4 regions of the Edwardsiella sp. EA181011 genome follow, and region 4 is predicted to be linked to each of the others. Evidence: predicted binding sites of a transcription regulator. Region 4 holds the regulator's gene; each other region holds the start of a gene.
What was found. Region 4 encodes CRP, which controls carbon source genes, mostly activating them, when cyclic AMP is high. Its sites were predicted from a motif close to ATGTGANNNNNNTCACAT; they were not measured.
Positions count from the first base shown of each region.

Region 1: the regulator CRP is predicted to act here: its motif matches at 2,195-2,212, upstream of QY76_RS00490 (NupC/NupG family nucleoside CNT transporter).
Region 2: the regulator CRP is predicted to act here: its motif matches at 4,132-4,149, upstream of cdd (cytidine deaminase).
Region 3: the regulator CRP is predicted to act here: its motif matches at 1,542-1,559, upstream of rbsD (D-ribose pyranase).

Region 1 covers NZ_CP011364.1:104,705-112,482, forward strand. Annotated here, with positions in the region: gene QY76_RS00485 (YjjW family glycine radical enzyme activase) at 1-671, shown strand, start outside; gene QY76_RS00490 (NupC/NupG family nucleoside CNT transporter) at 732-1,997, opposite strand; gene QY76_RS00495 (TatD family hydrolase) at 2,258-3,046, opposite strand; gene QY76_RS00500 (patatin family protein) at 3,046-4,062, opposite strand; gene prfC (peptide chain release factor 3) at 4,285-5,874, opposite strand; gene rimI (ribosomal protein S18-alanine N-acetyltransferase) at 6,069-6,515, opposite strand; gene QY76_RS00515 (DNA polymerase III subunit psi) at 6,475-6,885, opposite strand; gene rsmC (16S rRNA (guanine(1207)-N(2))-methyltransferase RsmC) at 7,081-7,778, shown strand, end outside.
Region 2 covers NZ_CP011364.1:3,248,697-3,256,474, reverse strand. Annotated here, with positions in the region: gene QY76_RS19630 (EAL domain-containing protein) at 1-137, shown strand, start outside; partial or broken gene QY76_RS19625 (EAL domain-containing protein) at 59-292, shown strand; gene sanA (outer membrane permeability protein SanA) at 225-1,118, opposite strand; gene QY76_RS14385 (NAD-dependent malic enzyme) at 1,292-2,989, opposite strand; gene cdd (cytidine deaminase) at 3,188-4,075, opposite strand; gene QY76_RS14375 (CidB/LrgB family autolysis modulator) at 4,271-4,960, opposite strand; gene QY76_RS14370 (CidA/LrgA family protein) at 4,969-5,385, opposite strand; gene rarD (EamA family transporter RarD) at 5,559-6,503, opposite strand; gene sbcB (exodeoxyribonuclease I) at 6,643-7,778, opposite strand, start outside.
Region 3 covers NZ_CP011364.1:649,208-656,985, forward strand. Annotated here, with positions in the region: partial or broken gene kup (low affinity potassium transporter Kup) at 1-1,449, shown strand, start outside; gene rbsD (D-ribose pyranase) at 1,641-2,060, shown strand; gene rbsA (ribose ABC transporter ATP-binding protein RbsA) at 2,068-3,573, shown strand; gene rbsC (ribose ABC transporter permease) at 3,580-4,560, shown strand; gene rbsB (ribose ABC transporter substrate-binding protein RbsB) at 4,584-5,471, shown strand; gene rbsK (ribokinase) at 5,544-6,473, shown strand; partial or broken gene rbsR (ribose operon transcriptional repressor RbsR) at 6,480-7,486, shown strand; gene mdtD (multidrug transporter subunit MdtD) at 7,477-7,778, opposite strand, start outside.
Region 4 covers NZ_CP011364.1:890,070-897,847, forward strand. Annotated here, with positions in the region: gene malT (HTH-type transcriptional regulator MalT) at 1-467, shown strand, start outside; gene QY76_RS03965 (LysE family translocator) at 468-1,073, opposite strand; gene QY76_RS03970 (hydrolase) at 1,173-2,147, shown strand; gene QY76_RS03975 (YheU family protein) at 2,153-2,377, shown strand; gene crp (cAMP-activated global transcriptional regulator CRP) at 2,727-3,359, shown strand; gene QY76_RS03985 (YccS/YhfK family putative transporter) at 3,420-5,492, shown strand; gene QY76_RS03990 (L-ribulose-5-phosphate 4-epimerase) at 5,511-6,200, opposite strand; gene QY76_RS03995 (L-ribulose-5-phosphate 3-epimerase) at 6,188-7,060, opposite strand; gene QY76_RS04000 (3-keto-L-gulonate-6-phosphate decarboxylase UlaD) at 7,071-7,727, opposite strand; gene ulaC (PTS ascorbate transporter subunit IIA) at 7,724-7,778, opposite strand, start outside.

The DNA of each region.
Region 1 (7,778 bases), 790 kb from region 4:
AGGCGGGAAAGGTGCTCTGGGATGCGCTCTCCTGCCGGCAGTGTGATACCTGTCTACAGGGTTGCCCACGTCGGGCGAGCCCAATGGCGCTATCCCTCAGCGTCGACGATGTGTTGATGCAACTGCGCCGTCAGGCGGCATTTATCAAGGGGATCACCGTCAGCGGGGGAGAGGCGACGCTGCAGCTGCCTTTCCTGCTGGCGCTGTTTCAGGCGATACGTCGCGATCCGGGGCTGCAGGCGCTCGACTCTCTGGTCGACAGCAACGGTGAACTGTCAGAGCCTGGCTGGACACGGCTAATACCGTGGTGCGACGGCGTGATGGTCGATCTCAAGGCCTGGGACGACGAGCGCCACCGTTGGCTAACCGGGCGCGGCAATCGGCGCATCCTGCACAGTATTCGTTGGCTGGCACGGCGGCGACGCCTGGCGGAGCTGCGCCTGCTGGTGATCCCGCAGCACAGCGACTACCTGGCCCACATCGATGCGCTGGCCGAATTTATCCTGTCGTTGGGCGATGTGCCCGTCCGCCTCAATGCCTTCCATCATCACGGCGTCTATGGCCCGGCGTCAGCGTGGCGACCCGCCGCAGAGGCCGATATCGAACGGGTGGCCCAGGCGCTGGAGGGCCGCGGCGTCGGCGCGGTGATCCGCCCGGCGCTCTACCTATAAATAAAAACGCGCCCCGGCCAATGACGGCGAGGGCGCGTGACCACCTTGTGCAGCGCAGGATTACAGCGCCAGGAAGAACCCGGCGATGGTGGCGCTCATCAGGTTGGAGAGGGTTCCTGCCGCGACGGCGCGCAGGCCGAAGCGGGCAATCTCATGACGACGCTTCGGCGCCATACTGCCCAGCCCGCCCAGCAGGATCGCCACCGACGAAAGGTTGGCAAAGCCGCACAGCGCGAAAGAGATGATCGCCTTGGTATGGCCGGAAAGCACCTGCAGACCGGCCGCCGCGACGTCGGCATCCGCCTTCAGGTATTCACCGAAGTTCATATAGGCGACGAACTCGTTAACGATCAGTTTCTGGCCGATGAAAGAGCCGGCAATCTGCGCCTCGCTCCAGGGTACACCGATCAGGAAGGCGATCGGGGAGAATACCCAGCCCAGGATCAGCTCCATCGACAGCTGCGGGTAGTTAAACCAACCGCCAATCCCGCCCAGCATGCCATTCAGCAACGCGATCAGGGCAATAAACGCCAGCAGCATTGCACCGACGTTCAGCGCCAGCTGCAGACCAGAGGCTGCACCGGAGGCCGCAGCGTCAATCACGTTGGCCGGACGATCCTCTACCGCCACCAGCGTGGTAGCATCTTCACGATCGTGGGTCTGCTCGGTTTCCGGCACGATCAGCTTGGCAAACAGCAGGCCGCCCGGCGCCGCCATAAAGGAAGCGGCGATCAAATACTCCAGCGGCACGCCCATCTGGGCATAGCCGGCCAGCACCGAACCGGCAACGGAGGCCAGGCCACCGCACATGACCGCGAACAGTTCCGACTGAGTCATGGTGGCGATATAGGGGCGTACCACCAGCGGCGCTTCGGTCTGGCCGACGAAGATATTGGCCGTCGCCGACAGCGACTCGGTACGGGAGGTGCCCAGCAGCTTGTGTAGCGCGCCGCCCAGCACGCGGATCACCAGCTGCATGATCCCCAGATAATAGAGCACGGCAATCAGCGACGAGAAGAAGACGATCACCGGCAACACGCGCAGGGCAAAGACAAACCCGCCGCCGCCGAACAGCTCAAACATCTTGTCGGATACCAGCCCGCCAAACATGAACGAAATGCCCTGATTACCATAGGCGATAACGTTTGCTACGCCGGTAGACATCGCGCCCAGCATATCGCGGCCAGCGGGCACATACAGAACAAAGGCGCCAAGGCATACCTGAACGACGAAGGCGCCGGCCACGGTACGCACCCTAATGGCGCGGCGGTTGTTGGAAAGCAGTACGCCGAGCAGGATCAGCGTGACCATTCCCACAACACCCATTAAAAGTTGCATGGTTATTATCCCTGTTGTGTGAGTCTTAATAAGGCTTACACGCCCAATGGCGCAAGCCGTCTCCTGGTGCCAGGCAAAAAACAGGAGGGGTCCATCGCCGGCGGGCGGATTATAACGGGGCTCCCGCGATGTTTGCGCGCATTGCTCACAAATTTATACAACTTGAAGCAAGTTAAATTGTTAAAAAGTGACGCATATCACATCACTTAATCGTTTACGTGCGTAAAAAACCGGCGATTCGGCGCGTGTCAGGCGCGCGGGGGGAAGTGAAATAGGCGGTGCGTGTTGTCATACAGCACCTGGGCTATCTGCGCAGGCGTTTCACTGCGCAGTGCGCACAGGGCCGCAAATACCCGCGTCAGCTGCTCCGGGCGATTGGGCGCGCCCTGGTAACCGGATAATGGCATATCCGGCGCATCGGTCTCCAGCAGCAGCGCCTCCAGCGGCAGCGCCGCCACCGCGGCGCGGGTCTTGCTCGCCCGTGCGTAGGTAATCGTGCCACCGACGCCAATCGCATACCCCAGACGCACGAAGGCCTGCGCCTGGGCCAGACTGCCGGCAAACCCGTGCACCACGCCGGTGCGCGTTAGCCGCCGCTGGCGCAGCGTCTTCGCCAGCAGATCGTGGCTGCGACGTGAATGCAGGATCACCGGCAGATCGTAGCGCTGAGCTAGAGTCAGCTGATCCTGCAGCAGACTCAGTTGACGCGCCGGCTGGCGGACGTCACCGTAGTGATCCAGCCCGATCTCGCCCAGCGCGACCACCGCCGGATCGGCCTGGGCCAGCAGCGTATCCAGCGCTGCAATATCCGTATCCCGATGGTGCTCGATGTATAGAGGATGCAGCCCCAGCGCCACATGCAGCATCGGATAGCGATGGGCAAGCGCCAGCACCGGCGCAAAACGAGAGGCATCGATGCTGGGCACAATGATGTCGCAGATCCCCGCCGCCCGGGCGCGGCGCAGGCTTGCCGCCTCATCGCCGCAGAAGGGAGCGAAGTCAAAATGGCAATGGGTGTCGATCAGCGCCGCGGCGATCACAGCGTCTCCCCCGCTGGCTGACGCACGGCTTCATGCGCCAGCGGCGGCACGGACGGCCTCGCCGGGCCATGGGCATGCGCCGGCAGGTCACGCGGCAGCAGCCAGTGCCCAACGGCCGCCAGAAAATAGCGGGCGCAGCGCCGTCCCAGATGGTAATCCGTGTTCAGTGATGCCACCGTACTGCCCAAGGCATGGCTCGCCAGCGGTTTGGGCGGATAAATCTCAAAGATACGCAGACGTCCCGGCGGCTGCTCAATAAAACGCTGGGTGCGACGATAGCTCTTCTCATGGCGCTGCATCATCCGCACCATCTGCTGCAGACTGCTCTCACTGAGCAGCGACTCCATGCGTTTCACCCAGCGGGGCGTGTAGAACATCTGAGACGGCACGGTGCGTATCACCACGATGGTATCGGCGCCCAGCCGGTACGCCTCGCGCACCGGCACGGCGTCTGCGATGCCGCCGTCCTGGTAGATCACGCCGTTCAGCTCCACCCCGCTGCGGTAAAAGCCGGGGATGGCGCTGCTGGCCTTGATCACCTGCAGCCAGCTATCGCGCTGCGCCGGAAAATAGGCCGCGCTAAAGTCATCGCTACGGCTGGCGACCATATAAAACTGACGCTGCTGTCCCAGCATACGCTCGGCGCGATCGAAAGCCAGCGGCATATCGCGGTAGGTGCAATCCACCAGCCAATCCAGATCAATAAGATGCCCGCCGCGGACAAAGCGCAGCGGGTTAAAAAACTCGCTGCGGGTGGTATAGCGGGTGATCACCCGCCGGGCATAGCCAGCCTGACCACAGACAAAGGCCGACAGGTTCTGGGCTCCGGCGGAGGTTCCCAAATAGAGATCGAAGGGGTTGAAGCGCGCGCGCAGAAACTCATCCAGCACCCCGGCGGTAAAAATACCCCGCTGTCCCCCGCCCTCGCACACCAGCGCGATGTTGCCAGGATGGTAGGGTTTATAGGCCAGGGGCTCAATGTTGCCCAGCGTAATCGGTATTCTGTATCCCACTCTACAACCTCATGACAACGCGCTCAGCCGCTATGTTGCCCCGCCAAACGGGGCGGCTCACATGGATTAAGCATACCTTGGATAAGGCTTTGGGATAAGTCCAGCGCAGGAGGGAAATATTATCATTCTGTCCGCTTTAACGGACGATGCGGCGCAAATAAGACGGCGGGCCGAAAGGCCCGCCGCGATCGTCCCGCCAACGCCCAAAAGGGGCTAGACCGATCAGTGTTCGCGCGTCTTGCGGAAGCGCACCTCAGGATAACGCTCCTGGGTCAGGTTCAGGTTCACCATGGTCGGTGCGATATAGGCCAGGTTGTCGCCGCCGTCCAGCGCCAGGTGCAGCTCGTTCTTACGCTGAAACTCATCGAACTTCTTGGCGTCGTCACATTCGACCCAGCGCGCGGTAGACACGTTAACCGACTCGTAGATCGCCTCAACGTTATATTCGCTCTTCAGGCGGGCCACCACCACGTCAAACTGCAGTACGCCGACCGCGCCGACGATCAGATCGTTATTGGCCACCGGACGGAAGACCTGTACGGCCCCCTCTTCCGACAGCTGCACCAGCCCTTTCAGCAACTGCTTCTGCTTAAGCGGATCGCGCAGGCGGATGCGGCGGAACAGTTCCGGGGCGAAGTTGGGGATCCCGGTGAACCTCATCTCCTCGCCCTGGGTAAAGGTATCGCCGATCTGGATGGTACCGTGGTTGTGCAGACCGATGATATCGCCCGGGTAGGCCTCCTCCACGTGGGCGCGGTCGCCGGCCATGAAGGTCAATGCATCGGCGATCACCACATCCTTACCGGTGCGAACCTGGCGTAGCTTCATCCCCTTGTCATAGCGGCCGGAGACCACGCGCATGAAGGCGACGCGGTCGCGGTGCTTCGGATCCATGTTGGCCTGGATCTTAAACACAAAGCCGCTGAATTTTTCTTCGTCGGCGCTGACCTCGCGCACATCGGTCATCCGCGGCATCGGCGCCGGCGCCCAGGCCACCAGGCCGTCCAGCATATGATCCACGCCAAAGTTACCCAGCGCGGTACCGAAAAAGACCGGCGTCAGCTGACCGTTGAGGAAGGCCTCCTCTTCAAACTCGGTAGATGCTCCCTGCACCAGCTCCAGCTCCTCGCGCAGCTGGGCCGCCAAGTCCTCGCCCACCGCGGCGTCCAGCTGCGGGTTATCCAGCCCCTTAATCACCCGAACCTCTTGGATGGTATGCCCCTTACCGCTTTGGTACAGGTAGGTTTCATCCTTGTACAGGTGGTAGACTCCCTTGAACAGCTTACCGCAGCCGATAGGCCAGGTGATCGGCGCACAGGCGATCCTCAGCTCGCTCTCCACCTCATCCAGCAGCTCCATCGGATCGCGGATATCACGGTCGAGTTTGTTCATAAAGGTCAGGATCGGCGTATCGCGCAGGCGGGTGACTTCCATCAGTTTGCGGGTGCGATCCTCGACCCCCTTAGCCGCATCGATCACCATCAGGCAGCAGTCCACCGCCGTCAGGGTCCGGTAGGTATCCTCGGAGAAATCCTCGTGCCCCGGGGTATCCAACAGGTTGACCAGACAGTCATGATACGGAAACTGCATCACCGAGGTGGTAATGGAGATACCGCGCTGTTTCTCCATCTCCATCCAGTCTGACTTGGCATGCTGGCTGGAGCCACGGCCTTTTACCGTTCCGGCGACCTGGATCGCCTGTCCGAATAGCAGCACCTTTTCGGTGATGGTGGTTTTACCGGCATCCGGATGAGAAATAATGGCAAAGGTGCGCCGTTTGGCGACTTCGCGGGCGTATTCACTTGGCGACATGATTTTCTATTCTGTATTGAGCTGCCCTGCCCGCGGACGCGCGCAAACGGCGTCCATCGGCGGGCAACACAGGCGTAAATGGGTAATCAGCGCGCCATTTTCCCTGATTTATCCAGGTTAGACAACGCGCAATTTCAGGCGTCCTGCCGCGGGCAGGGGAATACCATCGCGCCGCGGGCGTGCGAAAAAGACGGCTACCCCAGCGGCAGCGCCATGATACGAGCATCCTCACGGCCGTCCGCGGTCGGATAGTAGCCGCGCCTCAGCGATACCTCATTGAACCCCAGCGCATGATACAACGCGATGGCGGCCCGATTGGAGTCCCGCACCTCCAGCCACAGCGTCACCACGCCGCGCTCGGTCAGATCGTCAATCAGGCGCAGCAGCAGCGTACGCCCCAGCCCCTGACGCTGATAGGCGGGGGCAACGGCCACGTTGAACAGCGTCGCCTCATCCAGCACCACCTGCGTAATGGCAAAGGCGGCCAGCTGCCCCAGAGATTCCAGCTTCAGGTTATAGTAACGCTCGCCCTGATTGCTGAGAAAGGTGCTATGGGTCCAAGGAAATGCGTGACTGGCGCACTCCACGGCATAGGCGGCATCAGTGTCCGCCGGGGTCAGAGAAGAAATGATGTTGCTCATGACAAATTTGCTGCCACAGGGCGCGCTTGGCGCCGGGGTTATGGTAAAGCGCACCGAGCGCCGGAGAGCGGAGGCAAACCTCAGGGGAGGCAGACTCCCCCAGCCACCAACACAGGTAACGCTGGCGATCGCTGAGCATCTCATACTGCTCCGGCGTCAGGATCACCGCCTGCTCCGCCGTCAGCGACAACGCGCGTAGAATATCGCACAGTAACAGATCGTCCGGCGACAGGGGAGCCTCAGACACGATAAGCAGCCGTGTCTGCGCCGACAGCGTAATCGCGACCTCGCCGCGCAGTAGCGCCGGGCGACGCAGGACCCATTGGGTTATCCCCAGCTGCTGTAAAAGTTGATCGCGTCGCGAAGTCATACTGCCCCTGTCGGTTCTGCGCCGCCGCCGCGGCGGAATCCAGTGATACCTGTCTGCGCTACTATGCTAACAAACCCGTCGCGACGGCACCATCGCACCGTGCAGCGGATCGCCAGCGCCGCGGTGAATGGTGCGTTTCAGAACGCGGGTGAAAGCTCTATAATCACCGGTCAGCCTAATGAGGAGTTTTGTGCCATGTCCGCTTTTACCCCGGCCAGCGAAGTCGTGCTTCGCCACGGCGAAGAGTTTGAGCCACGCCGCGTCCTGTTCGCCGGCGATCTGCAGGATACGCTGCCCGCGCAGTTTAACGCCGTTGAAGTCCGCGCCCACACCACCCAGTACCATCACTGGCAGGCGCTGCATCCCGCCATGGGCGAGCGCTGCCTGTTCTCTCTGACCATCACGGCAGAGTTCGCCGCCGGCGTCGATACCCTGATCTACTTCTGGCCCAAGAGTAAGCCAGAGGCGCTGTTCCAGCTGACTCAGCTACTCTCGCAGCTGCCGGTCGGCTGCGATGTGTTTATCGTCGGTGAAAACCGCGCCGGCGTCCGCAGCGCCGAAGAGCTGGCGTCCGATATGCTAACGCTGAACAAGATAGACAGCGCCCGCCGCTGCGGCCTATATCACGGTCAGCTGGCCCAGCCGCCCCGCTTCGATCTGAACGACTGGTGGATGTCCTATGACACCGGCAGCCTGCGCATCGCCACGCTGCCGGGCGTATTCAGCCGCGACGGGCTGGACATCGGCAGCCATCTGCTGCTCTCTTCGCTGCCCCACGGCCTGGAAGGACGAGTCCTGGACGTCGGCTGCGGCGCCGGGGTGTTATCCGCCGCCATCGCCCGCATGTCGCCGAAGACCCATCTCACCCTGAGCGATGTGAACGCCGCCGCCCT
Region 2 (7,778 bases), 1.6 Mb from region 4:
TGATCTTTGAGATCACCGAACAACATATTTACTGGATGAAAACGCCGCGCTGGAGACGGTGCGCGCCCTGCGCGCCTACTGCTTTAAGATCGCCATCGATGACTTCGGCACCGGGCTCTCCAACTATCAGCGCCTGAAGCACCTTAACGCGGACGTGGTGAAGATCGACGGCATGTTTGTTAAGGATATCGTCAACAGCTCGCTGGACCGAATGATCATCAAGTCTATCTGCGATATTGCCCGTGAGCGGCAGCTGCAGGTGGTCGCCGAATACGTTGAATCGCGTGAGCAGATGGAGGTCCTGTGCAGTCTGGGGGTGCAGTATCTGCAGGGTTTTTTGCTGGGCGAGCCGCGCCCGCTGACGCAGGCGCTGTAGCGCGCCGGTTAGGGGGTGTCTGGTGATGGGGCTGCTGCTCCAGCGCCTGCAGCTGCTCAGGCAGCACCGCCGGGTAGCTCTGGGCGTCGGCGGCGACCTTATGCACCGCGGGGATCGGGATCGGCGGGCCGAGAAAGCGCGGCTGGCGCTGCAGTAGGTAGAGATCGGTGAGGGCGCCGAGGCGGGCGCCAATTTCGCGCAGGCGCACCAGCAGCATATCTTTGGGAGAGGGCACCGCCAGGCACTGGGCCTGAATCCCCAGATGCAGGGCGATAAACAGCGCCCGCTCGCAGTGGAAGCGCTGGGTGATGATGGTGAAGTTATCGGTATCGAAGACCCGGCGGGCGCGCACGATCGAGTCCAACGTACGGAAGCCGGCATAGTCCAGCACGATATCGCCGTTCGGCACCCCCGCGGCGATCAGATCACGGCGCATGGTCACCGGCTCATTGTAGCTTTGCAGGGCATTGTCGCCGCTCAGCAGCAGATAGCTGACCTTATTGCTGTTATAGGCATTCAGCGCGCCCTGGATACGGTAGCGGTAATACTGGTTGATAACGCCGGGGGCCACATATTTAGCGGTGCCCAGCACCACGCCGACCTCCCGGCGCGGCAGGTCCTGCACGTCTTCGTAGATATAGGGGGCCGTGACCCAGCTAATCCAGCGATCAAGCGCCAGCGCCGCCAGCCCCGCGAGGATGACAACACCGATCAGGCCATATATGAGTCGCTTCCACCACATGGCGTACTTCCCGTTATTCTCTCTCTCCCGAGGCTACTTTACCCGCCGACGCGGCGCAAGCCATAAGGCGCGTGCGCAGGGCGGATGGCGGTTATTTGCGCGAAAGTGCGCCGGGCCGCGGAGGCCCGGATGTGGGGGGACGGCGACCCGAGAAGGGACACCGCCAGAGGGGGCTAGAATGAGGTTCGCTTATAGCTACGGTAGATCGGCAGCCAGAAGTTATGATCGATGGCCTGCAGCAGCGCCTCGTCCGAGGTCAGCACCGCGACGCCCTGACGCTGGGCCGCCTTGGCGACCTGAAAGGCGATGTCGCGTGAAACCTGCTGGATATCCTTCAGGTCCGGTAGCAGGGGGCCATGGCCGTCGCGCGCCAGCGGCGAGCTGTCGGCCAGCGCCCGGCTGGCGGCCATCAGCATGCCGTCGGTCACCCGCCGCGCACCGCTGGCCAGGACGCCCAGGCCGATGCCGGGGAAGATATAGGCGTTGTTACACTGGGCTATCGGATAGCGCTCTCCCTGATAGAGCACCGGCTCGAAGGGACTGCCGCTGGCGACCAACGCCGCGCCATCGGTCCAGTTGATGATATCCTCCGGACGGGCCTCCACCCGGGAAGTGGGATTAGAGAGCGGCATGATGATGGGGCGAGGGCAGTGGCTGTGCATTTCGCGCACGATCGCCTCGCTGAACAGCCCCGGCTGACCCGATACGCCGATCAGCACCGTGGGGTGGGCGTTGCGTACCACGTCGAGCAGGGAGATCCCTTCGCTCTCCGTCTGCCAACCAGCCAGCGCCTGCTGTTTTTGTACCAGACGGCTCTGGAAGTCGAGCAGGTTGGGCAGGCGATCGGTCAGCAGTCCGAAGCGATCGACCATGAAGATGCGTGCCCGCGCCTCTTCGTCGCTCAGCCCCTCGGCGATCATCTGGGCGATGATCTGCTCTGCGATGCCGCATCCGGCAGATCCGGCGCCGAGGAAGGTAATGGTCTGATCGCGCAGACGGCTGCCGGCGGCGCGGCTGGCGGCGATCAGGCTGCCCAGGGTGACGGCCGCGGTGCCCTGAATGTCGTCGTTAAAGCAGCAGAGCTGATCGCGATAGCGGCTCAGCAGCGGCATGGCGTTTTTCTGAGCGAAGTCCTCGAACTGCAGCAGAACATCCGGCCAGCGGCGTTTGACCGCCTGAATGAACTCCTCGACGAACGCATTATATTCATCACCGGTAATGCGCGGGTGACGCCAGCCCATGTACAGCGGATCGTTGAGGCGCTGTGGGTTATTGGTGCCGACGTCCAGCACCACGGGCAGGGTATAGGCCGGGCTGATGCCGCCGCAGGCGGTGTACAGCGACAGTTTACCGATAGGGATCCCCATACCGCCGATGCCCTGATCGCCCAGGCCGAGGATACGCTCGCCATCGGTGACCACGATCACCTTGACGTTCTGCTTGGTGGCGTTTTGCAGCATGTCATCGATGCGATCGCGGTTGGGATAGGCGATAAACAGCCCGCGTGCGCGCCGGTAGATATCGGAAAAGTGTTCACAGGCCTCACCGACCGTCGGGGTATAGATGATGGGCATCATCTCGCTAAGGTGGCCGCGCAGCAGGCGGTAGAACAGGGTCTCGTTGGTATCCTGAATATTGCGCAGGTAGATATGCTGCGCAGTGGCGTTCTGAAAATCACAAAACTGACGATAGGCGCGTTCAACCTGCTCTTCAATGGTCTCGATGGCCTCAGGCAACAGACCGCTCAGGTTAAAGTTATTGCGCTCTTCCTCACTGAAGGCGCTGCCCTTATTCAACAGCGGGAATTCAAGCAGGATGGGGCCGGCATAGGGAATATACAGCGGACGTTTACTTTCGTGTTCCAGATCCATAAGTACGCTCTTATGTTAACGGGATGAAATAACACGCTGAAGATCCTAAAAGAGAGTTAGCTATTGTTCAATGTTTGTTATCAAAACTATTCATTCAATATATGTTTTGTAACAATGATTTTGGCGAGCGAACGCGGCGGGGAAGGTCACGCGCAGAGGTAACGGGCCAGAGCGCCCGAGGGCACTCTGGCGTCCGGGTTACAGCAGATGGTGCTGCAGATCGTCGCAGCCCAGCGCCTGTAGGGTGGCGCGCGTCGCCGCATGCTGCGACAGGGCCGCCTGACGGGACTCCACCAGCGCGGCGCGGCGGATGGCGTCGACGCTGTCGCCGGACATGTTCATCAGGATCAGGGCGGCCTGCAGCGGTGGCAGGCTGGGGTTAAAGGCGGCATTTTCCGCATAGCGGCCGGCATAGACGGCGCGGTCGGTTTCGATAGCCACGCCGCTGTAGGCCTGGCTGTACGGCGCATGGCTGGCGTTAGCGGCGTCCAGCGCCGCCTGCAGCAGGGGATCGCCGGCTGCATTGTCTAGCGCCAGCCCGTGATGGGTTGGGTCTAGCAGCAGGGTTTTTATCTGCAGATCGCGCGGGCCAAAGGCATCGGGCAGGTAGTCGCCCAGCGTGGCGGCGCGGCGGCCCGGCAGATGGATCGGCAGCGCAGTACCGCTGTTCAGTTCATTCATAAACTGGCGGCAATGGCCGCAGGGCGTGTAGTTAACGGTGATCGACTCCAGCGCGCGCTCGCCCCGTAGCCAGGCGTGGGTGATCGCGCACTGCTCGGCATGGATGGTCTGCTGCAGCGGCGCGCCGGAAAACTCCATATTGGCGCCGAAGTAGAGGTTACCGCTGGCGCCATGGACGATAGCGCCGACCTGAAAATGAGAGATCGGCGTAAGGGCACAGGCGGCGGCCAGCGGCAGCAGGGCAAAACTCAGGGCCTGGCGATCCATCTGACAGGCATGACCAATGGCATCCACCTGGGCTGCGGTGATCACGGCGTTGAAGGTGTCAGACGCCATCACTGGCGTAAGCGCCGCCTGGAGTTCGGCAGGCAGCTGGCGGAATGCAACGGCAAAGCGTGCGTGCATGGGAAAGCCTCTTGTGAGTTACGGGAGGCTATTGTAAGGAAGCGAATAGGTGATATTTGTGATAATAATCACTTTTTGAGTGCAATAATTGTAATATTGGTCTCGAATTAGAGATTTATTTCAACTTTTTTTAACGTAAAAACGGGTGCTTATGGCGGAGAGCGCCGATCGGCGCCCTCCGCTGTGACGATGTTATCAGAAGATATGCAGCAGTATCGGGAACAGAAACGGCGCCAGCAGGGAGGTAATGATCCCGCAGATAACCAGCGCCAGAGAGCTAAAGGCGCCCTCCTGGTAGTCGACCTCCGCGCAGCGGGCGGTCCCCAAGGCGTGGGATGCCGTCCCCATGGCCAGACCACGCGACGCCTTGGTGCGGATATTCATGGCGTTCAGCAGGGTGTGGCCGAAGACGGCGCCCAGGATCCCGACAAAGATGACGCAGACGGCGCTGATGGCCGGGATACCGTGGATGGACTGAGCGACGGCCATCGCGATCGGCGTAGTGACCGATTTCGGCATCACCGAGGCGGCGATCTCCGGCGTCGCACCGAGCCACAGGGCGATGGCGGTACCGCTGATCATCGCGGTGGCGCTGCCAATAAAGCAGATGGTGATGATGGACTTCCAGCGGGCACGGATCTGGTGCAGCTGTTCATACAGCGGGAAGGCCAGCGCCACGACCGCCGGCTGCAGCAGGCTGTTGAGCGCCGAGCTGCCGGCAAAATAGTTTTTGTAGGGAATATGCAGCAGCAGCAGCAGCGGAATGATCACCGCCATGGAGACCAGCAGCGGATTGAGCAGCGGCATATTCAGGCGCTGGGCGAGACGGCGGGCACCAAAGAAGACCACCAGCGTCAGCGGCAGTGACCACCAGATATTCAGCATGACGGTCATCATTGTTTACTCTCCTGCGGGTGGCTCAGGGGCTGTTCGCCGTCGTCGGGCCGCTCGCGATGCACCAGGTGTGAGCAGTAGGCGACCACCACCATAATGATCAGGGTGCTGACCACGCAGGAGACCACGATGGGGCCAAACTGGCGGCACAGCACGTCGTAATACTGCATGACGCCCACGCCGATCGGTACGAACAGCAGCGCCATATAGCGAATAAACAGGCTGCACCCCGGTTTGACCCAGGTGGCCGGCATAATCTGCGAAGCCAGCAGGGCAAACAGGATCAGCATACCGATGATGCTGCCTGGGATCTTGATTGGTAACAGGGTGGCAAGCGCATTACCGGCAAACAGACACAGGTAAATCAGCACGAAGGCACGTGCGTATTGCCAGCAAAGAGAAAGTGGATTTGACATCGTAGTGTACCCAAAAACGAAAACACAATCATCATACAATTAATCGGTAAAATGTGCTACTGATCACATCATGAATTCGCTCTATGGCAGCCATGCCAATTTGGTGGGGTATTGTCGGCGTCGCAGACAAGGATCGCGCCGGGTTACCCGGCGCGAAGGGGAGTATGAACGGCTCAGGGTTTCTCTGCGCTGCGCAGAGGGGGCGTCGCACGCTCCGTCGCCGCGCCGTCCTGATGTGCCGCGCTGCGGCGGTGCGGACGGCGAAACAGCTCATAGATACACAGCGCCAGCCCCAGCCAGATCAGCGAGAAGCTGATCATCTTGGGCAGATTGATCGGTTCGCCGAAGGCCAGCACCGCCAGCAGAAACTGCAGAGAGGGTTCGACATACTGCGCCAGGCCCACCACCGTCAGAGAGGTGCGTTTGATGGCGGCGGCAAACAGCAGCAGCGGCGCATAGGTCACCGGCGCCGTCAGAATATACAGCGAATACTCAGACAGGCTGAGGCTGCCCAGATCGCTGCCGCCGCCGATCTGCTGCCAGAGGGTGATCCCCAGCGCCAGAGGCAGCATCCAGACGGTCTCCAGCGTCAGGGAGGTCATAATATCGTAGCGGATATACTTACGTACCAGGCCGTAAAAGGCAAAGGTGATGCCCATGACTAGCGCCAGCACCGGCACCCGCCCCAGCAGGATGATCTGGTAGGTCAGGCCGATGATGGCCAGCAGCACCGCGATGCGCTGAAAGCGGGTTAGCCGGTCGTGCAGAAAGATGACGCCCAGCGCGATGGCGAATAGCGGATTGGTGAAGTAGCCCAGGCTGGCATCCAGCACCAGGTGGTGGGTTAGCGCGTAGATGAAGGTGGTCCAGGAGACGCTCATGATGGCGCCGCCCAGCAGGCAGCAGTAAAGCGAGCGTTTATCCTGCCAGGCCGCGCGCCAGGAGGTGCGGTGCCTGAACAGCAGGCGCAGCGCCAGCAGCAGGGGAACAGACCAGAACAGACGCTGGGCCAGCAGTTCGAAGGCATTTGCATCGTTCAGCAGCTTATAGTATAGCGGCGTGATCCCCCACAGAATAAACGACAGCACCGCCAGCAGCGGTCCATTGCGCAGCCACATAGTTCAAGCCTTGATTGTCTGCTCCGTCGCGGAGCCTGGTTATCGACCACCCCGCCGCGGGCAGAGTGGAAAGCGTGCGCAGGATGCCGCAGTAAGCGCCATGTAGGTGACGACGGCTGCATCCTTCCGGCGCAGACTATTATCCTACTAATTCACGGGCATAATCAAACAGCGCCCGCAGCAGCGTCAGCCGCTGGGGCTGATCCTCATAGCGGTTGTACAGCATTTCCAGCGTCTGTAGATAATCCTGTACGCGCTGCGGCGTCAGCATGGCCTGGCGATGCTGCTGCCAGCGGCGCATCTCGCTCTCATCCAGCGTCGCCGGGTAGTTACGGGCGCGGTAGCGAAACAGCAGCGGCGTGATGCGCCGATCGCTGAAGCGTAGATCCAGCGCCGGCAGGTTCTGCGGCTGGGTGGCGCGAATAATTTGCATCGCCTGGCGATCGGCGTCGCTGAAGAAGCCGTCGTACAGCTGGTTGTCCACGTCGTCCGATGGCGGAAAGGGTGGCGCATCGGCAAATAGGGATACCACCTTGTCACGGATCTCGCTGTGCTGCTGTAGCAGGGCTAAATTATCCCGGCAGCGCGGGCGATCGAGCCCCAGTCGGACGGCGTTGTCCGCGAGCAGGGTTTTCTCCGGCGCCAGCACCGGACATTTATTGATATGGACTAGCTTGATGGGCACCGGCACGGCGTCGCCCAGCTCGCTGCGCGGCGTGTAGAGCCGTTCGCGCAGGGCGGCGGGGTCCAGGGTCAGCAGCGGGGTGATATCGCTGTCCAGATCGCAGACGATCACCGCGTTTTTATTCTCGGGATGCCAGGCCAGCGGGGCGATCAGGCTGGTGTTACCGCGCAGGGCGCCGAACATGCCGGAGACATGCACCAGGGGCGTCATCGTGGCGATATCGATAAGCTGAGCCACCCGGTTCTTGTTGCGCAGCTGGAACAGATAGTCGAACAGCCGCGGCTGGGCCTGTTTGACCAGCCTGGCCAGCGCGATGGTGGCGTAGACATCGGCCATGGCGTCGTGGGCGTTGCTGTGCTCAATGCCGTTGGCCTGAGACAGGTGCTCCAGCTTGAAGCTGGGCAACCCCTGCTCGTTTTCCGGCCAGACGATCCCCTCGGGGCGCAGGGCGTAGCAGGTGCGCACCACATCCAGCAGATCCCAGCGAGAGTTGCCGTTTTGCCAGCTGTAGGCGTAGGGGTCAAAGAAGTTGCGGTAGAACAGGTTGCGGCTCACCTCATCGTCGAAGCGAATGTTGTTATAGCCCACGA
Region 3 (7,778 bases), 240 kb from region 4:
TCCCTACATCGTTCCGCTCTCTGTTCTGGTGCTGACGGTCCTGTTTTGTATTCAAAAACACGGCACCGGCAGCATTGGCCGCCTGTTTGCGCCGGTGATGGTGCTGTGGTTTTTAGCGCTGGCGATCTTGGGGGGCGCAGCATTCTCGCCAATCCTCAGGTGCTGTACGCCTTGGATCCGCGCTGGGCTATTAACTTCTTTATACATTATAAGGCGCTGGCATTTTTTGCTCTCGGGGCCGTGGTGCTGTCAATCACCGGGGTCGAGGCGCTGTATGCCGACATGGGGCACTTTGGTAAACGTCCTATTCGCCTCGCCTGGTTTCTGTTTGTGATCCCCTCGCTGATGCTGAACTATTTTGGCCAGGGCGCGCTGCTGCTTAAAGATCCGTTGGCGATAAAGAATCCCTTCTTTTTGTTGGCGCCTGACTGGGCGCTGATCCCGCTGCTGGTATTGGCTACCCTCGCCACGGTCATCGCATCGCAGGCGGTGATTTCCGGCGTCTTTTCTCTGACGCGCCAGGCGGTGCGCCTTGGCTATCTGCCGCCGATGCGTATTATTCATACGTCGGATATGGAGGCCGGTCAGATCTATATTCCGGCCATTAACTGGGCGCTGTATATTAGCGTGGTGTTGGTGATCGTCGGCTTTGAGCGCTCCAGCAATCTGGCGGCGGCCTACGGCATCGCCGTTACCGGTACGATGGTGCTGACTAGCATTCTATCCTGCACCGTCGCGTTTAAAAACTGGCATTGGAACCGTTTCTTGGTCGGGATCCTGTTGGTATGCCTACTGTGTATCGATATACCACTGTTTAGCGCTAACGCCATGAAGATACTCTCCGGCGGCTGGCTGCCGCTGACGCTGGGGCTGATGATGTTTATCGTCATGACGACCTGGAAAAGTGAGCGCTTTCGCCTGCTGCGTCGCCTGCATGAGCACGGAAATTCTCTGGAGGCCATGATCGCCTCGCTGGAGAAGTCGCCGCCGGTCAGGGTGCCGGGAACCGCGGTATATATGTCGCGGGCGGTGAACGTCATTCCCCTGGCGCTGCTGCATAACCTGAAACATAACAAGGTGCTCCATGAGAGGGTGATCTTGCTGACCCTGCGTACCGAAGATGTGCCCTATGTGCATAATGTGCGTCGTGTCACCCTTGAGCAGCTGTCACCGACGTTTTGGCGGGTGGTGGCCAGCTATGGCTTTAAGGAAACGCCGAACGTCGAGGAAATTTTCCACCGCTGCGGTCTAGAGGGGCTCTCCTGCCGGATTATGGAGACCTCGTTCTTCATGTCCCATGAGTCGCTGCTGCTGGGACACCGGCCTTGGTATCTCAAGGCGCGGGGCCGGCTGTTCATGGCGCTGAGCCGTAATGCGCTGCAGGCGGCCGATCAGTTTGAGATCCCGCCTAACCGGGTTATCGAGCTGGGAACCCAGGTCGAAATCTGACCCGTCAAACGGGATAACGTATAAAAGGGCGCCTGACGGCGCCCTTTTTCATTGAAATTACTGTTTAGCTGAATCGTTTTTACCGCGAAACGTTTCGATTACGATCACATTTTTTTATTTTTTGCTTTGTTCAGCCCGGCTATACCTCTACACTTAGCGGAGAGCGAAACGTTTCGCTGGTGGAGCGAGTAATGAAAAAAGGCACGGTATTAAATTCTGAACTTTCAGCCCTGATCTCCCGTCTGGGTCATACGGACAGCGTGACGGTTGGCGATGCCGGGCTGCCGGTTCCTGACGGTATCCAGCGTATCGATCTGGCGCTGACCCATGGCATCCCGCGTTTTATGCAGGTTATTGAGACGATGACGGCAGAAATGCAGGTTGAGCGTGCCGTTTTGGCGCAGGAGATGGTTGAGGCTAATCCTGACATTCACCGGCAGCTGGTGACATGGCTGCAGCGGCTGGCGCAGACGCAGGGCAACGCGATTCATATCGACTATGTTTCCCACGGTCAGTTTAAGGCGCTGAGCGGTGAAAGTAAGGCCATCGTCCGCAGCGGAGAGTGTTCACCCTATGCCAATGTACTGCTGTATGCCGGCGTGACCTTTTGAGGCCATTATGCAACCGTTACTGGCTTTAACCGCAATCGATAAATCGTTTCCCGGCGTGAAGGCGCTGTCCGGTGCTTCGCTGAATGTCTATTCCGGACGGGTGATGGCGCTGGTCGGAGAAAACGGCGCAGGCAAATCCACCATGATGAAAGTGCTGACCGGGATCTATCAGAAAGATGCCGGTTCGCTGCATTATATGGGCAAAGAGACGGCGTTTAACGGTCCCAAGTCCTCGCAGGAGGCCGGCATTGGTATTATTCATCAGGAGTTGAACCTGATCCCGCAGCTGACTATCGCTGAAAATATCTTTTTGGGCCGCGAGTTTACCAATCGCCTGGGGCGCATCGACTGGAAAAAAATGTATGCCGAAGCAGACAGGCTGCTGGCGCGATTGAATCTGGACTATGGTAGCCGCCGTCTGGTCGGCGATCTATCCATCGGCGAACAGCAGATGGTCGAGATAGCCAAGGTGCTGAGCTTCGAATCGCGGGTCATCATCATGGATGAGCCGACCGATGCGCTGACGGATACCGAGACGGAGTCCCTGTTTAACGTCATCCGAGAGCTGAAGGCTCAGGGACGCGGCATTGTTTATATCTCGCACCGTCTGAAGGAAATATTTGAAATCTGCGATGACGTGACCATCTTCCGCGACGGACAGTTTATCGCAGAGCGGCCCGTCAGCGCGCTCTGCGAAGATTCGCTGATCGAGATGATGGTTGGGCGCAAGCTGGAGGAGCAGTATCCGCGCCTCGACAGTGCGCCCGGCGATCTGCGCCTGCAGGTCAGTCACCTATCAGGCCCTGGCGTCAGGGATGTCTCTTTTACGCTGCGCAGCGGTGAAATACTGGGCGTGTCCGGGCTGATGGGCGCGGGGCGCAGTGAGCTGATGAAGATCCTGTACGGCGCGCTGCCTCGTACCCAGGGGAGTATAACCCTGGAGGGCAACCCCATTCAGACCCGCTCTCCGCAGGAGGGGATGGCCAACGGTATCGTCTATATCTCAGAGGATCGAAAGCGCGATGGCCTGGTGCTGGGGATGTCGGTGAAGGAGAACATGTCACTGACGGCGCTGCGCTACTTCAGCCGCCTTAACGGCTCGCTCAAACATGGCGAAGAGCGGGAGGCCGTCGGTGATTTTATCTCGCTGTTCAACATCAAGACCCCATCGATGGATCAGGCTATCGGCCTGCTTTCCGGCGGAAACCAGCAGAAGGTGGCGATCGCCCGCGGTCTGATGACCCGCCCCAAGGTTCTCATCCTTGATGAACCGACGCGCGGCGTCGATGTCGGCGCCAAAAAAGAGATCTATCAGCTGATTAACCAGTTTAAGGCGGAGGGATTGAGCATCATTCTGGTCTCCTCCGAAATGCCCGAGGTGCTGGGAATGAGCGATCGTATCCTGGTCATGCATGAGGGACAGCTGAGCGGCGAGTTCCCGATTGAACAGGCAACCCAAGAAGTGCTGATGGCCGCGGCCGTTGGCAAGCAATACGGCGTTAAGCAGGAGTAATCCCCGATGAATACCCAAGTAACTGCAAACCAGGGCGGATTCAGCAAGGCCCGACTCAAAGTCTGGCTGGTCGAGCAGAAATCGCTGATCGCCCTGCTGGTGCTGATCGCGGTGGTCTCCTCCATGAGCCCCAATTTCTTCACCGTCAATAATCTGTTCAACATTCTGCAGCAGACCTCCGTGAACGCCATCATGGCCGTAGGGATGACGCTGGTGATCCTGACCTCTGGCATCGATCTGTCCGTGGGATCGCTGCTGGCGCTGACCGGCGCGGTCGCGGCGTCCATTGTCGGGATGGATGTTAATGCGCTGGTGGCGGTTGGCGCGGCGCTGGCGCTGGGGGCGGCGATTGGCGGCTGCACCGGCGTTATCGTGGCTAAGGGCAAGGTTCAGGCCTTTATTGCGACCCTGGTGATGATGCTGCTGCTGCGCGGGGTCACGATGGTGTATACCGATGGCAGTCCGGTCAATACTGGTTTCTCTGCGCAGGCGGATCTGTTTGGCTGGTTTGGCATCGGTCGTCCTCTGGGGATGCCGACGCCTATCTGGCTGATGATTGTGGTCTTTGCGCTGGCGTGGTACATGCTGCACCACACCCGCCTAGGGCGTTATATCTACGCGCTGGGCGGGAATGAGGCGGCAACGCGCCTGTCCGGGATCAGCGTCGATCGCGTCAAGATTGCGGTGTATGCCCTGTGCGGCTTGCTGTCGGCGTTGGCCGGTGTGATCGAGGTCGCCCGGCTCTCCTCGGCGCAGCCGACGGCCGGCACCGGCTATGAGCTGGATGCGATTGCGGCGGTGGTGCTGGGCGGGACCAGTCTGGCCGGCGGTAAGGGGCGGATTATGGGAACTCTGATCGGCGCCCTGATCCTTGGCTTCCTGAATAACGGCCTAAACTTACTCGGTGTTTCCTCCTACTACCAAATGATCGTCAAGGCAGCGGTGATTCTGTTGGCGGTTTTGGTAGACAACAAAAGCAATAAATAACCTTACCTACAGGAATCGATGAGATGAACATGAAAAAACTGGCAACCTTGATCTCCGCCGCGGCCCTGAGCGTCACCCTGAGTGCCAACGCCATGGCGCAGGACACCATTGCCCTGGTGGTTTCTACCCTGAATAACCCGTTCTTTGTGTCGATGAAGGATGGCGCGCAGAAAGAGGCCAATAAGCTGGGATACAAGCTGGTGGTATTGGACTCACAGAACAACCCGGCCAAAGAGCTGGCCAACGTACAGGATCTGACCGTGCGCGGCGCTAAGCTGATGCTGATTAACCCGACGGACTCCGATGCGGTGGGCAACGCGGTAAAAATGGCCAATCAGGCCAATATTCCGGTGATCACCCTTGACCGTGCGGCCAGCCAAGGTAGCGTGGTTAGCCATATCGCCTCCGATAACGTCGCCGGCGGCAAGCTGGCCGGTGACTTTATCGCCCAGAAGCTGGGGACCGGTGCCAAGATCATTCAGCTGGAGGGGATCGCTGGAACCTCGGCAGCCCGTGAGCGCGGCGAAGGCTTTAAACAGGCGGTCGTCGCCCATAAGTTTGACGTACTGGCCAGCCAGCCAGCCGACTTTGACCGTACTAAGGGCTTGAACGTCATGCAAAACCTGCTCACGGCGCACCCGCAGGTTCAGGCCGTATTCGCACAGAATGATGAAATGGCGCTCGGCGCGTTGCGCGCGCTGCAGACGGCGGGCCGCGGCGATGTGCTGGTCGTGGGCTTTGATGGAACCCAAGACGGTGAAAAAGCCGTACAGAGCGGTAAGTTGGGGGCCACCGTAGCACAGCAGCCTGAGCAGATCGGCGTGATCGGCATCGAGACCGCGGATAAGGTGATCAAAGGGGAAAAAGTACCGGCCAACATTCCGGTTGAGCTGAAGCTGGTCACCAAGTAACGAACCGGGAGACCCTCCGGGCAACGCCGCCGCTGGGATACCGGCGGCGGTAGATAAGTAGGAATACAGAATATGCAAACAGGCAAACTGGTCGTATTAGGTAGTATCAATGCCGATCACATTCTCAAGGTTGAACATTTTCCCCGCCCCGGCGAAACCTTAACCGGACAGGGATATCAGGTGGCATTCGGCGGTAAAGGGGCCAATCAGGCCGTTGCCGCCGGGCGCAGCGGTGCGGATATTGCCTTTATTGCCTGTGTTGGCGCCGATGATATCGGCGAACGGATACGAACCCAACTGGCCGGTGATGGGATCGATATACACGCCGTGGAGCGCGTCGATGGCGAAAGCACCGGCGTGGCACTGATTTTTGTCAATCAGGATGGGGAGAATGTCATTGGCATCAACGCCGGTGCTAACCATGCGCTGACGCCGCAGTATCTATTCCGCCATCGGGCGCTGGTGGCGCAGGCAGATGCGCTACTGATGCAGCTGGAGTCACCGCTGGAGACCGTTGAGGCCGCCGCGACGCTGGCCAGAGAGCATCAGACCAAGGTGATTTTGAACCCGGCACCGGCGCGGACGCTGCCGGACTCTCTGTTGCGGCTGGTGGATGTCATTACCCCCAATGAGACCGAGGCTGAGCGCCTGACCGGTATTCGGGTCCACGACGATGAGAGCGCTCGCCAAGCCGCCGCCGTATTGCATGGCAAAGGCATCGCGACCGTGATGATCACGCTCGGTCGCCGCGGCGTTTGGGTCAGCCAGGAGGGGCATGGCGGGGTGATCCCAGGATTTAGGGTTAACGCCATCGATACCATTGCCGCCGGGGATACCTTCAACGGCGCGCTGCTAACCGCTCTGCTGGAGGGGAATACGCTGTCTGCCGCTGTACGCTTTGCCCATGCCGCCGCGGCGATCGCCGTAACGCGCGAGGGTGCGCAGCCCTCCGTCCCTTGGCGCCGTGAGATCGATGCCTTCCTGCAGACGCATCAGGAGTAATCGGACGTGGCAACAATGAAGGACGTCGCCCGCCTCGCGGGCGTCTCCACCTCGACCGTATCCCATGTCATCAATAACAATCGCTTCGTCAGCGACAGCGTGCGTCAGCGCGTTCTGGAGGCAGTTCAGCAGCTGAATTATGCCCCCTCTGCGCTGGCCCGCAGCTTAAAGATGAACCAGACGCACACGCTTGGGATGCTGGTTACCACCAGCAATAACCCCTTCTTTGCTGAGGTGGTGCGTGGGGTCGAGCGCAGCTGCTATGAGCGGGGCTATAGCCTGATCCTGTGTAACACCGAGGGCGATCCGGCGCGTATGAGCCAGAGCATGGAGACGCTGCTGCAAAAGCGGGTAGACGGTCTGTTGATGATGTGCACCGAGAATTTTCGGCCGGCGCAGGAGATGATTGCCCGTTATCCCGCGCTGCCGACGGTGATGATGGACTGGGCGCTGTTCGATGGCCAGAACGATATCATTCAGGATAACTCTTTCCTGGGGGGCAAATAGCGACGCGCTATCTGATCGAACGCGGCTACACCCGCATAGCCTGTCTGGCGGGGCCTAAGGATAAGTCTCCCTCTTGCCAGCGTCTGGAAGGCTTTCTGTATGAAATGAAACAGGCCGCGCTGCCGGTGCCGCCGGAGTACATCCTGTTCGGCGATTTCGAGTTTGCCGGCGGAGTACAGGCGATGAAACAGCTGCTGACGCTGCCGACGCCGCCCCATGCGCTGTTTACCGGCAATGATGCGATGGCCGTCGGCGTATATCAGGTGCTGTTTGAAGCCGGACTGCGGGTGGGCGACGATGTTGCGGTCGTCGGCTATGACGATATTGAGCTGGCGCGCTATATGTCGCCGCCGTTAACGACGATCCATCAGCCCAAGGATGAGCTGGGAGAGCTGGCAGTCGATACGTTAGTACACCGCCTGAAGCACCCGACGCGGGAGCCGCAGACGCTGGTATTAACCCCCCAGCTTATCGAGCGAGGCTCGGTCTCCGTCCATCACGGATGAGGTGCATCGCGCCGACGTGGGACGCGGCGGCCCTTCAGCAAGTGGTCGCCATCCTTGGGATGGAGCAACAGAAATACGCTAGCCGACAGCAGGGTGATAGCGCCCATTGTAATAAAGGTATAGTGGAAGTGATCCACCAGTGACCCAGCAACCTGAGTATCATAAAAGCGCAGCACTGCGGCGCTGACGGCAACGCCAAAGCTGATGGACAGCTGCTGGGTCACCGCCAGTACGCTGTTGCCCGCGCTGGCATTTTGGTCGCTCAGATCGCCCAGGGTAATCGTGTTCATTG
Region 4 (7,778 bases):
CCCTGCGCGTGCTGATGGAGGCGCTGAGCCTGGCCAATCGCACCGGCTTTGTCAGCCACTTTGTCATTGAGGGTGAGGTGATGGCCCAGCAGCTGCGTCAGCTGCTGCAGCTCAATACCCTGCCGGAGATGGAGGTGCATCGTGCTCAGCGGATTCTGCGTGATATTAACCAGCATCACCGGCATAAGTTTGCCCATTTTGACGAACAGTTCGTCGAGCGTTTGCTGAACCATACCCAGGTGCCGGAGCTGATCCGTACCAGTCCGCTGACCCAGCGCGAATGGCAGGTGCTGGGGCTCATCTATTCGGGCTACAGCAACGAGCAAATCGCCGATGAGCTGGCGGTGGCGGCGACCACCATTAAAACCCATATCCGCAATCTGTATCAGAAACTGGGGGTGGCACACCGTCAGGAGGCCGTGCGTCAGGCGCAGGATATCATGCGTCTGATGGGCTATGGGGTCTGATCAGCGCCAGATCAGCAGTACGCAGGCGGCGGTCAGCGTCCCCATGGCCAGGTTAAAGGTGAACCAGGCGCGTCGGCTTTGCAGCAGGCGCCCGATCAGGGTGCCGAAGCCTAACCACAGCGCGCCGGCCAGCAGATTGACCAAGAGCATTCCCAGGCTGATGGCGGCGATGGTCATCAGATAGCGCTCGCCGGGCAGGCTAAAGCTGGTTACCGCGCCCAGGGCCATCAGCCAGGCCTTAGGGTTCAGAAACTGCAGCAGCCAGCCCTGTCGCCAGCTGACGGTGTCGTCTAAGGCGACGCTACCGTCGCTCAGGCGGGTATAGCGCGACGTCGCCACCTTCCAGGCGATATACAGCAGGTAGAGGCTGCCCGCGCCTTTGAGCAGGGTGTGCAGCGTCGGGTAGAGCAGCAGTAGGCTGCCAACGCCAAAGGCGATCAGCAGCAGCAGCGTTTGCATGCCTAGCATGATGCCGAGCATGAGCGGCAGCGAGCGGTAAAACCCCAGATTGGCGCTGGAGCTGGTCAACAGCATATTGTTGGGGCCTGGGGTCACGGCTGCAACCCACAGGAAACCCAGCAGGGAGAGAAACAGAGGGCTGTCCATGCTAAACCGGCTCCAATTTTGTGCCTAGGGGGTGTTTTGACCCTAACAGTGTGTTATTGATGGTACAAGTATTCCCCGGATGAATTTTCTTCACGCAGCATGAGTGTTTCCACCTTTTCACCGCCCCGCGCCCTACGCAATCCGCACCTGCAGACGATCTTGCCGCGGCTGCTGCGCCGGCGCGCCCTATTGACGCCGGTGTGGCAGCGTTTAACCCTACCGGACGGCGATTTTATCGATCTGGCCTGGAGCGAAGCTCCGCAGCCCGCCCGTCATAAACCGCGGGTGGTTCTGTTCCATGGTCTGGAGGGCAGCGTGCATAGCCCTTATGCCCACGGCCTGCTGCACGCCTGTCGGGAGGCCGGCTGGCTGGCGGTTGTGATGCACTTTCGTGGCTGCAGCGGTGAGCCCAACCTGACGCCGCGTTTTTACCACTCCGGGGAAACCGGGGACGCGCGCTTTTTTCTGGCGTGGCTGCGCCGCACTTTCGGTCAGGTGCCCACCGCGGCGGTCGGGTTTTCCCTGGGGGGTAATATGCTAGGTTGTTATCTGGCCGAAGAGCAGGCGCAGGCCCCGCTGGAGGCCGCGGTCATGGTCTCGGCGCCGCTGGTGCTGTCGGCCTGCGCGACGCATCTGGAGCACGGCGTGGCGCGGATTTACCAGCGTTACCTGTTACATGAGCTCAAGCAGAGCGCCCGGCGTAAGCTGCGCCGCTATCCGGAGATGCTGGATCTCGATCCGCTACAGCTGCGGCGTATGCGCAGGCTGCGCGAATTTGACGATCAGATCACCGCACGCCTGCACGGGTTTCGCGATGCGGATGACTACTATCGGCGCTGCAGTGCCCTGCCGCGGCTGCCGACGATCCGTCAGCCGCTGTTGATCATTCAGGCGCGCGACGATCCCTTTATGACGTCGGCGGTGATCCCGCCGCCGGGATCGCTGCCGTCCAATATCGAATACCAGCTGACGGCGTTTGGCGGCCACGTCGGCTTTATCGGCGGTACGCTGCGACATCCTCTTCCGTGGCTGGAGCAGCGCATTCCCGCCTGGTTAGCCCCCTATTTGGAGTAAAACGCGTGATCATTCCCTGGCAACTGATAGCCCCAGAGACGCTGGATAGCCTGATCGAGGCCTTCGTCCTGCGTGAGGGGACCGACTATGGCGAACAGGAGAGGTGCCTGGCGCAGAAGGTGGAAGATGTGCGGCGCCAGCTGAAGTGCGGTGAGGCGGTCGTGGTATGGTCCGAGCTGCATGAAAGCGTCAATATTATGCCGCGCAGCCAGTTTAAGGGCGCGGATTAGCGCACGTTGGCGTATTTTCCCCGCGGCGCCCGGCGCCGCACTGTGCAAATAAAAGGCAAAAGCGCCGCGAACGGAGAAAAAACGGCGGCGAACAGTGAGCTATTCCATGCTGAAGCGAGACAGTGCGAGACAGTAAGGCCAAGCTATGTTACAAACTAAGCCGACATGCACCTTTAATGGAATGAAGCGGGTATAGATCAAGATCGCCGGGGATCATCTCCCTTAGGCTATGGAAACTATATTCGACAAGTGCAGTGCTATAGCAGGTTACTAGGCAGTTTCCCGGCCCCGTCCGGCGGGGGTGCGTTTGGCGCACCGGGGATGCGATAACAACAGAGGATAATAGCGAATGGTTCTCGGCAAACCGCAAACAGATCCAACTCTCGAATGGTTCCTGTCCCATTGCCATATTCATAAATATCCGTCCAAAAGTACCTTGATTCACCAGGGTGAAAAAGCGGAGACGCTTTATTACATCGTAAAGGGATCTGTAGCGGTACTGATTAAGGATGAAGAGGGTAAGGAGATGATCCTCTCCTACCTGAACCAGGGCGACTTCATTGGCGAGCTGGGGCTGTTTGAGGAAGGGCAGGAGCGCAGTGCCTGGGTGCGGGCGAAGACCGCCTGTGAGGTGGCTGAAATTTCCTACAAGAAATTCCGTCAGCTGATCCAGGTTAACCCGGATATTCTGATGCGTCTGTCTGCCCAGATGGCGCGTCGTCTGCAGGTCACGTCAGAGAAAGTCGGTAACCTGGCCTTCCTGGATGTGACTGGCCGTATTGCCCAGACGTTGCTGAATCTGGCCAAGCAGCCGGATGCGATGACGCACCCAGACGGCATGCAGATTAAGATCACCCGTCAGGAGATCGGCCAGATCGTGGGCTGCTCCCGTGAAACGGTAGGACGTATTCTGAAGATGCTGGAGGATCAGAACCTGATCTCGGCACACGGTAAAACCATCGTCGTCTACGGGACGCGTTGATTTTGCGCCCGCGCCGCATGGGCGGCGCGGAATCTTCAACCCATCCCCAGGATGGTGCTCATGTGGCGGCGGTTTATCTACCACCCTGAAGTGAACTATGCACTGCGCCAGACGCTGGTTTTGTGTCTGCCGGTGCTGTTCGGGCTGATGGTAGGCCAGCTGCAGCAGGGGCTGCTGTTTTCTCTAGTCCCAGTCTGCTGCAATATCGCCGGTCTTGACACCCCCCATAAACGCTTCTTTAAACGCCTCGCGGTGGGCGGCACCCTGTTTGCGCTCGGCAGCCTGTTACTGCAGATGGCCCTGCTGTGGTCGGTGCCGCTGCCGCTAGCCATGCTGCTTTTGGCGCTGCTGTTTGGCGTCAACGGCGAGATCAGTCCGCTGCACGCCCGTTTACTGCCGGCAACGCTGGTTGCGGCCATCTTCACCCTCAGCATGGTGGGGATGGTGCCCGTCTGGCAGGGGCCGCTGCTGTATTTGGTCGGCACGATTTGGTATGGCGCCTTCACCTGGTTTTGGTTTGTCCTGTGGAAAGGGCAGCCGATCCGCGAAACTCTGAATCAGCTGTACCTGGAGCTGGCGGACTACATCGAGGCCAAGTATAGCCTGCTCACGCAGCACAGTGACCCGCAGACGGCGCTGCCGCCGCTGCTGAACCGCCAGCAAAAGGTGATGGACCTTATCAGCGTTATCTACCAGCAGATGCACATGCTGTCCCTGGTCCATAACCCGGAGTATAAGCGGTTGGTGCGCTACTTTCAGGTGGCGCTGGATTTACAGGAGCATATTACCGTCAGCCTCTCCCAGCCGGAGGAGGTACAAACGCTGGTGGCGCGGAGCCAGGCGGAGGCGATCATCCGCCGCAATGCGCAGGTGGTGGCCGGGCGTCTGCGGGTGCTGGCGGATGACATTCTGTACCACCGCTACCCACAGCATTTCTCTATGCGCAGCGAGGTGTCGGCGCTGGAAAAGCTGGCCAGCCGCTACCCGGAGAATCCAGTTGGGCAGTTCTGTCTGCACCACTTTAGCCGGATGGCGCGTTTGCTGGAGCGACAGCGTCCGCTCTATCAGCGTCAGCTGATGGCGACCCAGCAGCGGCTGCCGTTCTGGCCGGCGCTGCGCGCCTACTGCTCCCTGAGGTCGGGCGCGCTACGCAACGCGCTGCGTCTGGGGCTGACGTTGGCGGCCGGCAGCAGGCTGGGGATCCTGCTGGCGCTGCCTAAGCCCTATTGGATCATGCTGACCACCATGCTGGTGATCCAGAATGGCTATAACGCGACGCGGGTGCGTATTCAGCACCGGGCGATGGGCACCTTTGCCGGTCTGATCATCGCCGCCGGCCTGCTGCAGCTGACGCTGAGCGAATATGTGATGCTGCTGGTGATGCTGCTGGTGACGCTGGGCGCCTACCTGGTGCTGCGTAAGAATTACGGTCTGGCGGTGATTGGCTTTACTGTCAGCGCCGTATTCACCCTGCAGCTGCTGGCGCTGAACGGCTCGCACTTTCTGGTGCCGCGCCTGGTGGACACGCTGCTGGGCTGTATTCTGGCCTTCGCCAGCACTATCTGGCTGTGGCCGCAGTGGCAGAGCGGGCTGCTGCGTAAAAATGCCCATCAGGCGCTGGAGGCCTATCAGGATGAGCTGCGCCTGTTGCTCTCCGCCGAGCCGGGTGTCAGTGAGCTAGCCTATGCCCGGATGCGCAGCAATCAGGCACAGAACACGCTCTACTCCTCGCTGAGCCAGGCGATGCAGGAGCCGGGCTTTGATTCGCGCTACCTGGCGGACATGCGGCTGTGGATCAGCCACAGCCAGTTTATTGTCGAGCATTTGAATGCCATGACCATTCTGGCGCGCGAGCACTATATGCTGACGTCGCGCCTGGCGCAGGACTATCTGCAGTGCGGCGAGATCGCGCTGCAGCTGTGTCAGCAGCGTCTGGAGCACGATGGCCCGAGCAGCAACGACAGCCAGGCGGTGCCGATACCGGAGCCGTCGCAGGGGATGCCGATGACGCCGATGGAGGTGCATCTGCGCCGCATTCTGTCGCACCTGCGCACCATGCATACCATTTCATCTATCGCCTGGCGCCAGCGCCCGCATCATGGGCTGTGGCTCAGCCGTCGACTGCGTGACTGATCCGGGAGCGCCGGCGATTTAGCCGCGCTGGCCGTAGTAGGCCTCCGGCCCGTGCTTGCGCCGGAAATGCTTATCGCGCAGCGCCCGATCCAGCGGGGCGAGCCGTGGGTTCAGACTATGGGTAATCCAGGCCATTTTGGCCACTTCCTCCAGCACCACCGCGTTATGCACCGCCTGCGCCGCGCTCTCTCCCCACGCGAAGGGGCCGTGCTGGTGAACGACGATCCCTGGCATGTGGCCCGGATCGCGCTGCGCCAGCGTTTCGATGATGACCAGCCCGGTGTGATGCTCATAGTCGTGGTCGATCTCGGCGGCGCTCAGCGCGCGGGTGCAGGGAATATCGCCATCGAAGTAGTCGGCGTGGGTGGTGCCGAGCGCTGGGATTGCCCGCCCCGCCTGTGCCCAGGAGGTCGCATGGGTCGAGTGGGTATGCACGATACCGCCCAGCTGCGGGTAGCGGCGGTACAGCGCCAGGTGGGTCGGGGTGTCGGATGAGGGGCGCAGCGCGCCAGCGACGATCTGCCCGTCAAGATCGACGACGACCATCTCATCGGGGGTCAGCGCCTCATAGGCGACGCCGCTGGGTTTGATGACGACGTAGCCGCGTTGGCGATCGATGGCGCTGACGTTGCCCCAGGTAAAGGTGACCAGCCCGTGGCGCGGCAGGGCCATGTTGGCCTGGTAGACCTGCTGTTTCAGCCGTTCCATGAGGCCTCCCGCGTCACCGCCAGTCCGGCACGTCGCATCCGTTCCAGAACCCAGTCGCGCGCCTCGCGCACCGCCTGCAGGGGGTCTTGGGCGCTTTCGCTCCATATCTCGATCAGGTAGGGGCCGCGGTAGCCATGGCGATCCAGCGTGCGGAAACAGGCCTCAAAGTCGACCACGCCGCTGCCGAAGGGGACATCCCGAAACTGGCCCGGCCGGGTGTCTTTGACATGTACGGCGACGATGCGGTCGATGCCCGCCGCCAGCTCCAGTTCGACGTCATTATCCCAGGCCGAAAGGTTGCCGATATCCGGGTAGATCTGGAACCAGGGGCTGCGCAGATAGCGGCAGTAGCCGAGCGCTTTGCTGACGGAGTTGAGCAGCGGCGTGTCCATGGTTTCCATGGCCAGCGTGACCTGCGCCCGGCTGGCCAGGATGACGGCCTGGCTCAGCCCCTCGCGGAGCAGCTGGCGCGTCAGGGAATTGCCCTGCTGATAGTAGACGTCGTATCCCGCCAGCTGAATCACCCGGATCCCCAGATCCTGTGCGAGGGTAATCGCGTGGGCCAGCAGCCGCAGCGCCTGGCGTCTGACCTCCTGATCCTCGCTGCCCAGCGGAAACCGGCGGTGGGCGCTGAGGCACAGGGAGGGAATACGCACGCCGCTGTGCGCCATCGCCGCCAGCAGCTCCAGACGCTGCTGGCGTGACCAGGTCAGTCGGGCCAGGCGGCGATCGCTTTCATCGATAGACATTTCGACGAAGTCGAACCCGAGCTGCGCGGCCTGCGCCAGGCGTCGTGGCCAGTCTTCGCCGGCGGGCAGCGCCTTTTCATAGATGCCCAGCGGCACCGTGGAATGCAGCATGTCGCGCTCCTTAGCCCCACAGCTGGGCGATACGCTGTTGGAAATGGTGGGCGGCGGCCAGCGGATCGTCGGCCTCGCGGATGCTGCGCCCAGCGATGAAAACATGCACCGGGATCCCCTGAAACAGCGGCAGATCGTCCAGGGTGAGGCCACCGGTCACCGTGACGCGAAAGCCCATGTCGCTCAGGCGGCGTATGGCGTCGATATCCGCCTGCCCCCAGGCCACCCCCGTCGCCTGTGCGTCGCGGCTGCGGTGGTAGACCACCTGACCGATACCCGCCTGGCGCCAGGCCTGTGCCTGCTCCCAGGTCCAGTAGCCGGTCAGCTCTATCTGCAGATCGCCGCCGAACGCCTGCGCGACCGCCAGCGCGTTCTTGGTCGTAGCGATATCGGCGCAGCAGATCACGGTGATCCAGTCGGCGTTGGCCTCAAAACACATGCGCGCCAGGATGGCGCCGGCATCGGCAATTTTGGCGTCGGCCAGGATGATCTTGTGGGGATAGAGCGCCTTGAGATCGCGTATGGCGCGCACGCCCTCGCCGACGCACAGTATCGTGCCGACCTCGATGATATCGACGGCTTCGGCGATCTGCCGGGTAGTGAGGTAGGCCGCCTCCAGCGTCGGGTTATCCAGCGCGATTTGCAGCATAGGCAGGGACGGTATCATGAGGCGACTCCTTGGGGATGCGATGGGGTGGTTGCCGAATCGATGAGCGCC